DNA from 2 places in the Actinoplanes sp. NPDC051405 genome. Region 2 is predicted to be linked to the other one. Evidence: riboswitches for the same ligand, from Rfam matches in the RefSeq annotation. Region 2 holds a riboswitch; the other holds the start of a gene.
What was found. A riboswitch is a leader RNA that binds a small molecule or an ion and turns the genes downstream of it on or off. The one in region 2 is predicted to bind thiamine pyrophosphate.
Positions count from the first base shown of each region.

Region 1: linked by a shared signal. The riboswitch ahead of thiE (thiamine phosphate synthase) and the one ahead of ACZ6S4_RS42525 (ECF transporter S component) in region 2 are both predicted to bind thiamine pyrophosphate.

Region 1 is NZ_JBVJIR010000023.1:3,651-11,208, forward strand. Features, by position in the region: gene ACZ6S4_RS37745 (hypothetical protein) at 1-567, opposite strand, end outside; gene ACZ6S4_RS37750 (class I SAM-dependent methyltransferase) at 676-1,290, shown strand; gene ACZ6S4_RS37755 (ABC-F family ATP-binding cassette domain-containing protein) at 1,322-2,977, shown strand; gene ACZ6S4_RS37760 (DinB family protein) at 2,981-3,493, opposite strand; TPP riboswitch at 3,638-3,749, shown strand; gene thiE (thiamine phosphate synthase) at 3,764-4,387, shown strand; gene thiO (glycine oxidase ThiO) at 4,384-5,421, shown strand; gene thiS (sulfur carrier protein ThiS) at 5,418-5,615, shown strand; gene ACZ6S4_RS37780 (thiazole synthase) at 5,617-6,357, shown strand; partial or broken gene ACZ6S4_RS37785 (thiamine phosphate synthase) at 6,351-6,974, shown strand; gene thiD (bifunctional hydroxymethylpyrimidine kinase/phosphomethylpyrimidine kinase) at 7,097-7,558, shown strand, end outside.
Region 2 is NZ_JBVJIR010000032.1:31,347-38,904, forward strand. Features, by position in the region: gene ACZ6S4_RS42510 (RDD family protein) at 72-572, opposite strand; gene ACZ6S4_RS42515 (energy-coupling factor transporter transmembrane component T family protein) at 719-1,522, opposite strand; gene ACZ6S4_RS42520 (ABC transporter ATP-binding protein) at 1,519-2,916, opposite strand; gene ACZ6S4_RS42525 (ECF transporter S component) at 2,919-3,491, opposite strand; TPP riboswitch at 3,565-3,669, opposite strand; gene ACZ6S4_RS42530 (alpha/beta fold hydrolase) at 3,745-4,560, shown strand; gene ACZ6S4_RS42535 (DUF6328 family protein) at 4,608-5,153, shown strand; gene ACZ6S4_RS42540 (hypothetical protein) at 5,131-5,736, opposite strand; gene ACZ6S4_RS42545 (Fur family transcriptional regulator) at 5,767-6,174, opposite strand; gene ACZ6S4_RS42550 (ArsR/SmtB family transcription factor) at 6,171-6,488, opposite strand; gene ACZ6S4_RS42555 (metal ABC transporter permease) at 6,485-7,375, opposite strand; gene ACZ6S4_RS42560 (metal ABC transporter ATP-binding protein) at 7,377-7,558, opposite strand, start outside.

The DNA.
Region 1 (7,558 bases), on a different contig from region 2:
TCTGGCCGCCCGGACCTGGGCAGCCTGGAACTCGGCGGCCAGCCGCACCACGGTCTGCAGCCCGACCGGCCGCAACCGGACCGTCCGAAGCCCGGCGGTCTCCCGCCCCGCGTGCTGTCGGCCCGAGTGCCGCGGATCTGACGGATGCCGGCCCGAGCGCTGCGGGTCCGCGTGCTGCGGGTCCGAGCAAAGCCGCCCGGAGGACGGCCGGCCCGAGCGCTGCAAGTCCGCGTGCTGCGGGTCCGAGCAAAGCCGCCCGGAGGACGGCCGGCCCGAGCGCTGCGGGTCCGCGTGCTGCGGGTCCGAGCAATGCCGACCTGAGAACCGCAGGTCCGGGTGCGACAGCTCCTCGCCGGGGGCGGCGATGGTGGAGGTCCGGCCCCGGCTCGGGTGGTCGGTTGCTCGGCGGCCGCGGGTCTGGCGGGCCAGGGCCTGGCGGATGATCGCCTGCCGGGCCCGGGCGTGCCCCGCTTGCGCCTGGCGGACCAGGCCCTGCGGGGTCAGCGACGCGAGTCCGCCCGCCGGGCCGGCGCGGTGGGCGGAGCGGGGGTGCGGATCGCCAGGCATGCAGGCCACGGTAGGAGGGCACCGTGATCGATGGACGCACAGCGTGTGCGGCACCCTCCGGTGGCCTCCCGTCGTTGCGGTCGCGGGCGTTGGGGGAGGATGGGCGGTGTGACCGCCGACCATTACTTCAGCGCCGAGCCCGCCGCGCCCGCCAAACGGAGCCGCATCGAGTTCACCGCCGCCGGCCGGGCCTACGACCTGGTTGTCGCGGGCGGGGTGTTCTCCGCCGGGCGGCTCGACCCGGGGACCGCCGTCCTCTTGCGCAAGGGCGATCTGCCCACGGCTGCGACCACCGGCACCCTGCTCGACCTCGGCTGCGGCTACGGCCCGATCGCCTGTGTGCTCGCCAGCGAGGCGCCGGAGGCCACCGTCTACGCGATCGACGTCAACGCCCGAGCCCGGGAGCTGACCGCGGAGAACGCCGCCGCCCTCGGGCTGGCCGGCCGGGTGCGGGCCGCCGCCCCCGACGAGGTGCCGGACGACGTCACCTTCGCGCAGATCTGGAGCAACCCGCCCACCCACGTCGGCAAGGCCGAGCTGCGCGCGCTGATGGCACGCTGGCTGCCCCGGCTCGCGCCCGGCGGGGTGGCCTGGCTGGTGATCAACCGCAACCTCGGTGGTGATTCGCTGCACACCTGGCTCGTGTCGCTGGGCTGGGAAGTGACGCGTACGGCCAGCCAGCGGGGCTTCCGGGTGCTGCGGGTGACCGGAAAAACCGGCTGACCACCGGCGGGTCGTCGGGGAGGATGCCCACGTGGGTTACGTAGACGTGTCAGGGGTCGGATTTGTGCTGCCGGACGGCCGGGAGCTCTTCTCCGACGTGTCGTTCCGGGTCGGCGAGGGTGCGAAGGTGGCGCTCGTCGGGCCGAACGGGGCCGGCAAGACGACGCTGTTGCGGATGGTCGCCGGGGACACGTCCACCCCGATCGGCACCATCGCGCGGGCCGGCGGGCTCGGGGTGATGCGCCAGTTCATCGGGATGATCGGCGATGACCGTACCCTCGACGACCTGGCCCTGTCGCTGGTCGCGCCGCCGCTGCGGGCCGCCGGCGCGGTCCTGGCCGCGGCCCAGTCCGCCCTGGAGAGCAACCCCGACGCCGAGAAGGCGCAGCTGGCCTACGCCAACGCGATCGCCGGCTGGGGCGAGGCCGGTGGCTACGACGCCGAAGTGCTCTTCGATGTCGTGGCCGTGGCCATCCTCGGCAAGCCGTGGGAGGAGGTCCGGCACCGGCCGGTGCGCACGCTCTCCGGCGGCCAGCAGAAACGCTTCGCGCTCGACCTGCTGCTGCGCGGCAGCGACGAGGTGCTGCTGCTCGACGAGCCGGACAACTTCCTCGACGTGCCCGGCAAACGCTGGCTCGAGGCGCGGCTCAAGGAGTCGTCGAAGTCAGTGCTCTACGTCTCGCACGACCGGGAGCTGCTGGCCCAGACGGCGAGCCGGGTGGTGGCCGTCGAGGGTGGCAGCGCGTGGACGCATCCCGGTGGCTTCGCGTCGTGGCACGAGGCCCGTTCCGACCGCCACGAACGGTTGCTGGAGCTGCGCCGGCGCTGGGACGAGGAGCACGAGAAGCTGCGTGAGCTGGTCTTCACGCTGAAGAACAAGGCGGCGTACAACGACGGGCTGGCGTCGCGGTATCAGGCGGCGCAGACGCGGTTGCGCAAGTTCGAGGAGGCCGGGCCACCGCCGTTGCCGCCCAAGGAGCAGTCGCTGCGGATGAACCTGCGCGGCGGGCGTACGGGAAAACGCGCGGTGATGTGCACCGGGCTCGAGCTGGAGAATCTGACGTTCCCGTTCGACCTGGAGATCTGGTACGGCGACCGGGTCGCGGTGCTGGGCGCCAACGGCACGGGCAAGTCGCACTTCCTGCGGCTGCTCGCGGCCGGCGGCACCGCGCCTGACGTGGACAACAAGCCGGTCGACGGGGCACCGCTGGCCCACGTGGCGCACAACGGTGTCGCGAGGCTCGGCGCCCGGGTCCGCCCTGGTCACTTCTCGCAGACGCATGACCGGCCGGAGCTGCTGAAACGCACCCTGGTGGAGATTCTCTGGCGGGGTGACGACCACCGTTCCGGGATGGACCGGGCGGGTGCCATGAAGGCCCTGAACCGTTACGAGCTGGCGGCCCAGGGCGATCAGCTCTTCGGCACGCTGTCCGGCGGCCAGCAGGCGCGTTTCCTGGTGCTGCTGCTGGAGCTGTCCGGCGCGACTGTGCTGCTGCTCGACGAGCCCACGGACAACCTGGACCTGGCGTCGGCCGAGGCGCTGGAGGAGGGACTGCAGGCGTTCGAGGGCACGGTGATCGCGGTGACCCACGACCGCTGGTTCACCCGCGGCTTCGACCGTTTCATCCTCTTCCAGAGCGACGGTGAGGTCGTGGAGACTCCGGAGCCGGTCTGGGACGTCCGCTAGCGGCTATTCGCCGGTGGCGCCGTCGAGGCGTTCGCGGAGCAGGTCGGCGTGGCCGTTGTGGCGCGCGTACTCCTCGATCATGTGAGTGAGGACGTAGCGCAACGAGAACGCGTCCTCGCCGTGGTGGCCCACGTCGTCGAGTGATCCGGCGGCGTCCACGATGGACCGCGAGTGGACACATTCCGCCCGCCAGGCCGCGAACGTCTCCTCGGGGTCGGCGTCGGTGGCGTCGAAATCCACGGCGCCGGACCCGGGGCGTGCCCAGAGCGGCGCGCAGTCCTCGCCGTTCACCACGGTCCGGAACCAGCTGCGCTCGACCTGCGTGAGGTGCCGCACCAGGCCGAGCAGGGAGAGGCCGGACGGCGCGACGGCCCGCTCGCGGAGCTGGTCCGGTGTCAGCCCGGCGCACTTCATCGCGAGGGTGTCGCGCTGACGCTGGAGGAAGCCGGTCAGAGTGGCGCGCTCGTCCGCCACCTGCGGCGGTTCACTTCGCGTATCGACGGTCACGACCGTGATCCTGCCCACCCGTGAGGCTCGGCGGAAGCGAAATTTCGGGTGCCCATCACCGCAGCGTGCGGGCACTGAGCGACGACGCGAACACCCACAGTGGAGGGATGTGGGGGTTTACGGGCGGGGGGACGCGGGTTACCGTCTGCTCGGAACCAACCCCACGGGAGTCCGGTGCACCGGGCTGAGAGGGGGGCTGTCGCGGCCCCCGACCGTCGAACCTGATCCGGGTCATGCCGGCGCAGGGAGGAGTGTGTTGTGGGCCCTGCCTTTCCGCACCTGCACGTCATCACGGACGCCCGGCACGGCCGGCAGCCGTTGGTCGTCGTGGCCGCCGCCATCGCTGCCGCCCGGCGGCTGGACGCGTGTCAGCGCCTGGCGATCCAGGTCCGGGTCGAGGACGACGTCAGCGACCGGGACGCGTACGACCTGGCCGACGCCGTCCTGGAGCTGTGCCGCCCGCATGGCGTGTTATGCCTGGTCAACGACCGGTTACACGTGGCCCTCGCGGTCGGCGCGGACGGTGGGCACGTGGGTGCCGCCGATCTGCCGGTCGCGGTGGCCCGCAAGGTACTCGGGCCCGTGGGCGTGCTGGGCGCGACCTGCCGGGATGTCGCTGCGGCCCGGGCAGCGCGGCGGGCCGGCGCGTCGTATCTCGGTGTCGGTCCCGTCTTCGCCACCACCACGAAGACCGGATTGCCGACTCCGCTCGGGCCGGCCGCGGTGGGGACCGTTGCTGCGGCCGTACCGGACACACCCATCGTCGCCATCGGGGGAGTGACCGCCGGCAACGCGCGGTCGCTGGTCGGCGCCGGAGCCGCCGCGGTCGCGGTGGTCGGCGCCGTCGCGGCGGCGGCCGACCCGGGCCGGGCGACCGAGGATCTGCTGCGGGCGCTGGCATGAGCAGCACCGATGTCGTGGTCATCGGCGGCGGCATCATCGGGCTTTCGATCGCGTGGCGGTGCGTGCAGCGCGGGCTGACGGTGACCGTGCACGACAGCGGTGGCGACGACGGCGCCTGGTACGCGGCCGCCGGCATGCTGGCCCCGGCCGGTGAGGCGGGGTTCGGCCAGGAAGCGCTGACCGAGCTTATGGTCGACTCCGCCGCGCGGTGGCCGGACTTCGCCGCTGAGCTGCGGCGCGAGACCGGCATCGACGTCGGCTACGACACGGTCGGCACCCTGAGCGTCGCCCTCACCGCCGACGACCTCGCCGAGGCGCGACGGCTGTGGGAGTACCGCCGTGAGCACGGCCTCGGGGTGAGTCCACTGCTGCCCAGCGCCATCCGCGAGCTGGAACCGGCGCTGTCACCACGACTGCGCGGCGGTGCCCATGCTCCCGACGACCGGCAGGTTGATCCGCGGCGGGTTGTCGCGGCGCTGCGGGCCGCCCTCGGACCGGCGATCGTGCGCGAACGGGTAGCGGACCTCCCGGCCCCGCGACCCGTGGTGGTCGCGGCGGGATCCGGGACGGCGGCACTGACCGGGCTACCCGTACGGCCGGTGAAAGGCCTGGTACTGCGGCTGCGCGGCGAGCCCGGACTGCTGCGGCACGTGGTCAGCGGCTGGGCCGACGGGCGGCACGTCTACCTCGTGCCGCGCGCCGACGGTGAGGTGGTCGTCGGCGCCACCCAGGAGGAACGGGTGGACGCCACGGTGACCGCCGGGCAGGTGCTCGACCTGCTGCGCGCCGCCACCGATCTCGTGCCCGACCTCGGTGAGTGCGAGCTGGTCGAGACGCTCGTCCGGCACCGGCCGGCCACCCCCGACAACGCGCCGTTGCTCGGCGCGTACGGCAAGGGCGTGGTCGTCGCCGCCGGGCACCACCGCAACGGGGTGCTGCTCGCCCCGGTCACCGCCGATCTGATCGCCGAACTGGTGGCGACCGGGAAGTCGGCGCCACTGCTGGACGCGTTCGCACCGGGGAGGTTCGGATGAAGGTCATCGTCAACGGCGCCGCCCGCGACGTCGATGTGGTCAGCGTCGAAGGGCTGGTCGACCAACTGACCACTGCCCGGCGCGGCGTCGCGGTCGCCGTCAACGGGGAGGTCGTGCCGCGGTCGTCGTGGCCCGCCGCCCGACTGCGGGACGGCGACCGGGTCGAGGTTCTCACCGCGGCGCAGGGAGGCTGAGATGTTCGGCGAATCCCGGCTGATCCTGGGCACCGGCGGCGCGGAGAGCCTCGCCGCACTCGAGGCGGCGATCGTCGCCTCGGGCACCGAACTGGTCACCGTCGCGCTGCGCCGGGTCGACGCCGCGGGTCCCGGCCTGCTGCCGATGCTCGACCGGCTGGGCATGCGCATCCTGCCCAACACGGCCGGCTGCTACACCGCGACCGACGCCGTGAAGGCCGCCCACCTGGCCCGCGACGCGTTCGAGACGGATCTGGTGAAGCTGGAGGTCATCGGGGACGAACGGACCCTGCTGCCGGACGGCGTCGAGCTGTTGCGGGCGGCCGAGACACTGGTCGCGGACGGGTTCCAGGTGTTGCCGTACACGAGCGACGACCCCATCCTCGCGCGCCGGCTCGCCGACGTCGGGTGTGCGGCGGTGATGCCGGCCGGGGCGCCGATCGGGTCGGGACTGGGCATCTCCAACCCCCATTATATCCGGCTCATCCGCGACAGCGTGGACGTGCCGGTGGTGCTGGACGCGGGCATCGGCACTGCCTCGGATGCGGCGCTGGCCATGGAGCTGGGCTGTGACGCCGTACTGATCGCCAGTGCTGTCACCCGGGCCGTCGATCCGGCGCGGATGGCCGCGGCGATGCGGCACGCCGTCGAGGCCGGGCGGCTGGCCTTCGGCGCCGGCCGGATCCCCAAGCGCTACCACGCGCTGGCGTCCACATCGGACGAGGGGCGGCCGGCATGGTGATCCCGTCCGGCATCGTCGTGCTCACCGACCGCCGGCTCGCGGCGCGGCCGCTCGTCGAGGTGGTCGCGGCCGCGGTCCGCGGCGGCGCCGAGTGGGTCATCCTGCGCGACAAAGATCTGGGGTACGCCGAAAGGTACGCCCTCGCGGAGAGTCTGCGCGCGGTGGTTCCGGTGGGACGACTCGTGATCGCGGGCCCTGATCCGCTCGGCGGCGACGCCGTGCACCTGTCGGCCACCGACCCCGTGCCGCCGGGTGTCGGCCTGGTCGGCCGTTCCTGTCATGGGGCGCCGGAGCTGTCTACTGCGGACTACGTGACGTTGTCGCCGGTGTACCCCACGCCCACCAAGCCTGGGTATGGGCCCGCGCTGAGGCCGGACCGGGCGGCGGCACTGGCCGGTGGGATGCCGTGGCTGGCTCTCGGCGGGGTGCACTCGGCGCAGCGCGCGGCCGCTTGCGCGGCTGCCGGGGCGAGCGGGATCGCGGTGCTGGGTGTGGTGATGGGCGCGGGCGACCCCGAATCGGTGACCCGGACCCTGGCGCGGGCCTTCGCGGAGGCGGTGGAGGCGCGACGCGGCTTCGGACGAAGCGCCGGCCACGGCGAGGGCGGGACACCGGACCGGGATGTCGCTCAAGGCCGGGGCATGAGCAGTGATTGGACAGCGGGCATGACGCCCAACGCCGGCGGAAGCGCGGGCACGACGGGCGGGAGCGGGTCGCAGGCCGGGGCGGGGGTGTGGGCGTGACGCCGCGGGTGGTGTTGACCATCGCCGGGTCGGACAGCGGGGGTGGGGCCGGGATTCAGGCCGACCTCAAGACGTTCGCCGCGCTCGGGGTTTATGGCGTTTCTGTGCTGACGGCGGTCACCGCGCAGAACACGCTCGGCGTTACGGCCATCCACCCGGTGCCGGTGGACGTGGTGGCGGCTCAGCTGGACGCGGTGCTCGGGGATCTGGCGCCCGATGCGGTCAAGGTGGGCATGATCGGGGACGCCGCGGTGGCTGAGCTCATCGCGTCCCGGGTCGGTGAGCTGCCGAACCTCGTTGTTGATCCGGTGCTCGTGGCCACCAGCGGGAGCCGGCTGTCCGGAGTGGACGCGGTCACGCCGCTGCTGCCGTACCGCTGCGTCCTGACGCCGAACCGGCAGGAAGCCGGCGCTCTGGTCGGTCACCGGGTGACGACGGTGGCCGAGGCGGCCGACGCG
Region 2 (7,558 bases):
GGGGTGACCGGTGCGCGAACACGGGAGGGTTTCATGCACAGCCGCGCATCAAAAGGCGCGGGTGGGACGAACTACCGGTGCCGGACGACGGAGCCGGCCATCATGTCGTGCAGGGTGCGCGCGTCCGCCCGGAAGACCATGAGGGCGTCGGCGACGCCGAAGAGGCCGAGCGTGAGCATGTTGGGGATCCAGAACAGGAGTCCCTCGATGAGGAACTCGCGCAGGAACATCCGGCCCCAGCCGAACGCCTCGCCCGTGTTCGCGTCGGCGACCACGTGACCCAGCAGCTGCTTGCCGGGGGTCTGCCCGTCGCTCCAGGTGATCATCGACCAGATCAGCCAGCCGATCCCGAAGGTCACCACCATCAGCAGGAAGTCCAGCACCGCCGCCCCGAGCCGGCCGCCGGCGCTGACCGTCGCGAACGCGGGCCGGGTCCAGGCCACGGCCGGTCCGGGCGCGTAGACGGCCGGGGCGTGCTGGACCGGGGGAGCGTAGGGCTGCACGGCCCGGCCGGGCGGCGGGTAGTGGGCCGCGGCCGGCGCGTGCGGGGCCCGGAAATGCGGATCGGTCATGGGTCCACAGCGCCCTTCATCGACTACACAGCGTGGCGCCCGTGACGCTACGCGGCATCACCGCCGGTGGACAGTCAGTGGTCACCCGGCTGCGGTAGGTCACCCGGGCGGACTCGGCCACCCTCGCCGGTGGCGCGTCCCGACGTTCAGCCGATGATCGGCCGGAACAGTCCGAACAGGACGCTGGTGGTCAGGGCGGCGGCGGACACCAGCGTCGCGCCGATCATGAGGGCAGCGTCGGCGCGGCCGAAGGTCTGCCGGCGGGCGTACGTCCTGGGCGTGCCCGCGTCGAAGCCCCGCGCGTCCATCGCCACCGCCAGCCGCCCGCCCCGCCGAAGGGCCCCCACCAGCAGCGCGAACGCCGTCGACACGAACAGCCGCAGCTTGGCCACCGGGTTGCGCCCGGCGTCGATGCCCCGCGCGCGGCGGGCCAGGCTGAGCATCTGCCACTCCTCGCCGAGCAGCGGCACCAGCCGGAACGCGGCCAGCGCGCCGATCGCGAACCGGGCCGGCGCCCGCACGTTCTGCACCAGGGCATCGGCCAGGTCGGTGGGGTCGGTGGTGGCGAACACGATGATGCCCGGCAGCGCGATCGCGAAGACCCGCAGCACCATGCCCAGCGCGGTGACCAGCACCCCGGTGGTCACGTCGAACGGCCCGAGCGTCGCCACCGTGGCCCCGGTGCGCTCGGCCGCGAACAGCACCAGCGTGATCACGATGCCGCCGGCGGCGAGCACCAGCGGCCAGGCCCGCCGGAACAGCGTGCCGTAGCGCATCCCGAACAGCGGCAGCACCGCCAGCTCGACGGCCAGGGCGATGGTCGGGGTCAGCGGATCCAGGGTGGCGATCAGCGGGGCGCTGAACAACAGGGCGGCGGCGAGCTTGGCGACAGGGTTGCGCCGCGCGAGCGGTGCGGTGCTGGCCTCGAAGGTCGGCAGGGTGAGCGTCATGCGGCCCGTTCCAGGCGGTGGACGGAGCCGGCGAGGGCCGCCACGAAGTCGTCGTCGTGGGTCACCGCGACGATGCCGTGGCCGTCGTCGCGCAGCCGGGCCAGCAGGTCGACCAGCTCGATCCAGGTACGCCGGTCCTGGCCGAACGTCGGCTCGTCCAGCACCAGCAGCTGCGGCGCGGTGGCCAGGGCTGTCGCCACGCTCAGCCGCCGCGCTTCCCCACCGGAGAGCGTGTACGGGTTCGCGCCCGCCAGCTTCTCCAACCGCAGCCGTAGCAGCAGCTCGTCGACGACCCGGCGGACCTCGGCCTCCGGGCGCCCGATCCGGCGCGGGCCCAGCGCCAGCTCGTCGGCGACCCGGTGGGTGACGAACTGGTGCTCCGGATCCTGGAAGACCGAGCCGATCCTCGTGGTCAGCTCGGCCGCCCGCCACCGGTGCGGCGCCCCGCCCGGGACGGCGTCGATCGTGCCCGAGGTGGGCTTCAGCAGCCCGCCGAGCAGCAACGCCAACGTGGACTTGCCCGCGCCGTTGGGGCCGGTCACCGCCAGCACTTCGCGCTCGTGGGCGGTCAGCGTGGTGGGCGCGAGGCGGTTGCGCAGGGCGGCGGCTGTGGCGCGTACCAGAGGGGCACCCGGACCGGTGACGGCCCGGCGGGGGGCGACCGGGTGACCCGGCACCCAGACCCCCTCGTCCGCCAGCCGGTCGCCGTGCGCCGCGAAGACCGCGTCCGGCTGGCCGTCGGCCCGGACCCCGCCGCCCGGCTCCAGCACGACCACCCGGTCGACGAGCGTGAGCGCCTCCGCGACCCGGTGCTCGACGAGGATCAGCGTGGTGTCATCGCCCAGCGCGCGGGCGACCGCGGCCCGGATCAGCGCCGCCCCGGCCGGGTCGAGGTTGGCGGTCGGCTCGTCGAGCAGCAGCAGGCCGGGGCGCAAAGCGAGGGTGCCGGCCAGCGCCAGCCGTTGCTGCTCACCGCCGGACAACGCCGCGGTCGGCCGGTCCCGGCCGTAGCCGAAACCGACCCGGTGCAGCGCCTCGTCGACCCGCGGCCAGATCTCCCCGGCCGGTACACCGCGGTTCTCCAGCCCGAACGCCACGTCGTCGCCGCTGCGCGACATGACCAGCTGGGTCTGCGGGTCCTGGAAGACGATGCCGACCCGCTCGCGGGCCTTGCGCGGGTCGAGCCCGTCGATCTCGACCGTGCCCTCGGACTCGCCGGAGTCCTCGGGCAGCAGCCCGGCCAGCGCGGCCAGCAGCGTGGACTTGCCGGCCCCGGACGGCCCGAGCAGCAGCACCCGCTCGCCGTGCGCGACACGCAGGTCGACCCCGCGCACCGCCCACGCCTTACGACCGGCGTGCCGCCACCCGAACCCCCGCAGGACCAGCTCGCCCATGGTCAAACGGCGGCGCGTTCGCGACCGGAGGCGAAGCGGTCCAGCACGCCGGTCTGGGCCAGCGCCCGGACCAGCAGGATGCTGCCCAGACCGGCCACCAGCACCGCGCTGACCGCGGTGATGGCGATGTACGGCAGCCGCAACGTCGCCCACGACGTCCCGCCGTACCAGACGAAAGCGTCGTAGACGGACGCGGCGATCCCGGCCGCGGCCGCCGCCAGCGCCGCCACCGGCAGGTTCCACACCCGGTACGCGAACGCGGCGAAGACCAGCTCGGCCGCGGCCGCCTCGATCGGTCCCTGCAGCACCAGCGTCCAGCCCCAGCTGGTGCCGAGCGCGACGGACACCAGGGCGGCCAGAGTCAGCGTGTAGAAGGCCGCGCCCGGCTTGCGGATGACCAGGGCGCCCAGAACGGCCGGCACCAGCCAGACGCCGTACAGGATGGCCCGGCCGGGCAGCGGGATGGCGTCCGCCGGGCCGTTCCAGAGCAGGCCCCAGGCCCAGAAGATGACCCCGAACGCGACCGCGATGATCGAGGCGATGACGATGTCGATGGTGCGCCAACGGTGCTTCATGTGATGTGCCTCCCAGCTCGTACCGGGAGGAGACGCGACGCCGTGGCCGGGGACGTCTCCCGGACACGGCGCGGCTGGAGAAAGACCGAGCTCCCTGCGCTGGCATTACCCAGATCAGGTTCGAGGGTCTGCGGTGTCACCCGCACTCTCAGCGCTGTGCGCTCCCCTGTCGGATTGCATGTTTGTTTCGGTGCTTGTGTTTCGATGAACGCTAACACCGTACGGCTGTACGGGACAGCGTAGGAGGCGTCACATGCGGATCAAGGCCAGAGGTCTCACCTTCGACGTGTACGAGGGCGGCCCGGCCGACGGTGCACCCGTGCTCCTGCTGCACGGTTTCCCGCAGGACCATCGTGAGTTCGACCTGATCCTGCCCCGGCTGCACGCGGCCGGGCTGCGCACGTACGCCCTCGACCAGCGCGGCTACTCACCCGGCGCGCGCCCTCCCGCGGTCGCCGACTACCGCCTCGACGAGCCGACCGCCGACGCGGTCGCGGTGCTGGACGAGCTCGGGGTCGCCCGGGCGCACGTCATCGGCCACGACTGGGGCGCGCAGGTGGGCTGGTTGCTCGCCGACCGGCACCCCGACCGGGTCAGCACCCTGACCGCGGTGTCGGTGCCGCACCCGCGCGGCCTCGGCGTCGCCCTGCACAACCAGCCGTCGCAGAAGCTGCGCTTCGCCTACATGGGGGTGTTCCGGTCGCGGGTCGCGGAGCGGCTGCTGCTCGGCGCCGGCGGTACGGCGCTGCGGCAGATGATGCGCCCGATCGGGGCCCGGGCCGGCCTCTACGCCACGGCCATGCGCGAGCCGGGCCGGCTCACCGGTGCGCTGAACTGGTACCGCGCCCTGTCCAGTGGTCAGCTCGCCAAGGTCGGCAAGGTCACCGTGCCGACCACGTACGTGTGGAGCGACGGCGATCCGGTCGTCGGCAAGCCGGCCGCGCTGGCCACCGCCACCTGGGTGGAGGCCGACTACCGGTTGGTGACGTTGCGCGGGATCGGCCACTGGATCCCGGAGGAGGCGCCGCGCGCGCTGGCGGACGTGGCGCTGGCCCGCATCGGCGTTTGACGCCGTTCACGTCCGGGCAACCATCCGTCCACCGAGAAGGAGGTTCGATGGCCGCCGAGAAGCGACGGAGCAAGCACGAGACCGAGAAGCAGCGCTGGGACCGCAATTTCGCCGACCTGCTGCAGGAGCTGCGCGTGGCTCAGACGGGCGTGCAGATCCTCTTCGCGTTCCTGCTGACTCTGCCCTTCAGCAACGGCTTCCCGAAGACGACGGACTTCCAGAAGGACACCTACATCGTCGCGTTGCTGTCAGCCGCGGCGGCCACCGCGATGATCATCTCTCCGGTGGCGTTCCACCGGGCGTTGTTCCGCCAGGGCCGCAAGCCCGAGCTGGTCCGCTATGCGCACAAGATGGCCACCGGCGGCCTGGCGTTCATGCTGATCTCGATGGTCAGCAGCGTGCTGCTGATCACCGACTTCCTGACCAACATCTGGGTCGCGCTGATCCTGACCGGCATCGCCGCGCTCTTCTTCCTGACCTTCTGGGCCGCCGTCCCGTGGGCCCGCCGCAACTGGGTCGACGATGACGACGAGGAGGAGGACGAGGAGTTCGCCGAGGACGCCGCCGAACCTAATGAGACTTCGCGGGCTTGAGCCCGAGGTCCTTGAGCTCGAGCGCGGCCAGCGCCTGCACCGCGGCGGCGTCGCCGTTGCGCCAGGACTGGGCGATGTCCGGGCCCAGCTTGGCCAGCTCGTTCAGCGGCCGGCTGGCCAGGGCCCGCAACGCCAGCAGGTCCTGACCGGCCGGCTCTGAGCGCACCTGGGCGGCCACCGCGGCGCGGCGCATCCAGCGCAGCCGCTTCGGCAGCCACAGGAAGAGCACCAGCGCCAGCGGGACGGCGATGATCAGCAGGGCCATGGTCAGCGCCAGATTGTCGACGACTTCCTGCTGCTGGCGACCGGCCTCGGCGATCGACTTCGCGGCGTCGGCGGCGCTGTTGAACGGCGCGGTGAGGTCGTCGCCGACCAGCGGCACCCGGCCCACCTTGCCGCCGATGTCGCCGAGGTTGCCGGCGATCCCGGTGCCCGCCTCCTGCAGTTTCTGCCCTGGCACGCCGAGTTTCTCGACCATGTCGTTGATCCAGAGGCCGGCCCGGATCCAGGCGTAGACCCAGAACACGACCAGGAGATCGGTCAGCAGCTGGCGGACGGCGATGGGCAGCCGGTCGGCGTACATCTTCACGCGCGACAGCGTCCCACGCGCGGGCTAGGAACGCTTCGCCGCGCACTCCGGGCACGTACCGAAGATCTCCATGGTGTGCGAGACGTCGACGAAGCCGTGCCGGCCGGCGACCTTGTCCGCCCAGGTCTCCACCGCCGGGCCCTCCACCTCGACGGCCCGCCCGCAGGACCGGCAGACCAGATGGTGGTGGTGGCCCTGGCTGCACCGGCGGTAGAGGTGCTCGCCGCCGGGCGGGCGCATCACGTCGATCTCGCCGGCGTCGGCCAGACCCTGCAACGTGCGGTAGACCGTGGTCAGGCCGACCCGTTCGCCGCGCTCACGCAGGATGGCGTGCAGCTCCTGGGCGCTGTTGAAGCCCTCGGCATCCGCGAGAACGGCGCTGACCGCACTGCGCTGCTTGGTGTTGCGGACAACAACGCTGTCCTCCGTCATGAGACCTCCCTCGCATGGCTGACGGCATCGGCGACGATGTGGGCGACGTGTTCGTCCACGAGTGAGTATGCGATCTCGCGGCCCCGCCGTGCACCCCGCACCACGCCGGCGCCGCGCAACACCCGCAGGTGCTGCGAGACCAGCGGCTGCGGCGCGCCCAGCTTCTCCACCAGCTCGTGCACGCAGCGTTCGCCGGCGCCGAGCTCCGCGACGATCGCCACCCGGATCGGCGCGGACAGCGCGCGCAGCAGCTCGCCGGCCGCCTCGTACGCCTCGTAGCCGCTCGTCGGCACAGGTGCCACGTTACTGCTCATCGGGCCTCCGCCTGCAGCACGACCTCGGGCGGTTCCAACTGGGCCGCGGCCTGCTGCCGGCCCGGGGCCGAGCGGCGGCGCAACACCCGCCAGGTCCCGGCGCCGACGGTCACGGCGACGAAAGCGGCGATGGCCAGGATGACGATCGTGGCGCCCGGCGCGGTGTCCACCTCGCCGGCCAGCCAGACCCCGGCGGCGGCCGAGCCCACGCCGATCACCATGGCCGCGGCCATCGTGCTGCGGAACCCGCGGGTGACCTGCTGGGCCGCCGCGACCGGCACCACCATCAGCGCGCTGACCAGCAGCAGGCCGACGGTGCGCATGGCGATCGTGACGGTCACCGCGGTGGTCACGGCCATCAGCAGATTGAGCGTACGCACGGGCAGCCCGGACACCCGGGCGTACTCCTCGTCGTTGCAGACCGCGAACAGTGCCTGCCGCAGCCCCAGCATCGCGACCAGCACCGCGACGCCGAGGACCGCGATGACGATCAGGTCCTGCCGCGACGTGGTGGTCAGCGAGCCGAAGAGGAACTGCATCAGGTTGGCGTTGCTGCTGTCCTCGGAGAGCCCGACCAGCACCACGCCGCCCGCGATGCCGCCGTAGAAGAGCAGGGCCAGGGCCAGGTCACCGGAGGTACGGCCACGCTCGCGGACCAGCTCCACCCCGATCGCCCCGATGATCGAGACGACCACCGCGGTGAGCACGGGGGACTGGTTCAGCAGCAGGCCGACGCCGACGCCGGTGAGCGCGACGTGCCCGATGCCGTCACCGATCAGCGACAGCCGCCGCTGCACCAGGTAGATGCCGAGCGCGGGGGCGATCAGGCCGATGATCAGCGCACCCAGCAGCGCGCGGATCATGAAGTCGTAAGCGAAGAGGTCCATGTCAGTTCGCCGGCATCCGGTCGGTGGGGGCCACGCAGATCCGGGCCCGTTCGGCCTCGGCGTGCGGGTGGACGTGGTCGTGGCCGGGCTCGGCGTGGTGGCCGGCCGGCTCGGGCACCGCACCCTCGTACGCGATCAGCCCGTGGTGCACCACGACGGCCTTGTCGATGAGCGGCCCGATCG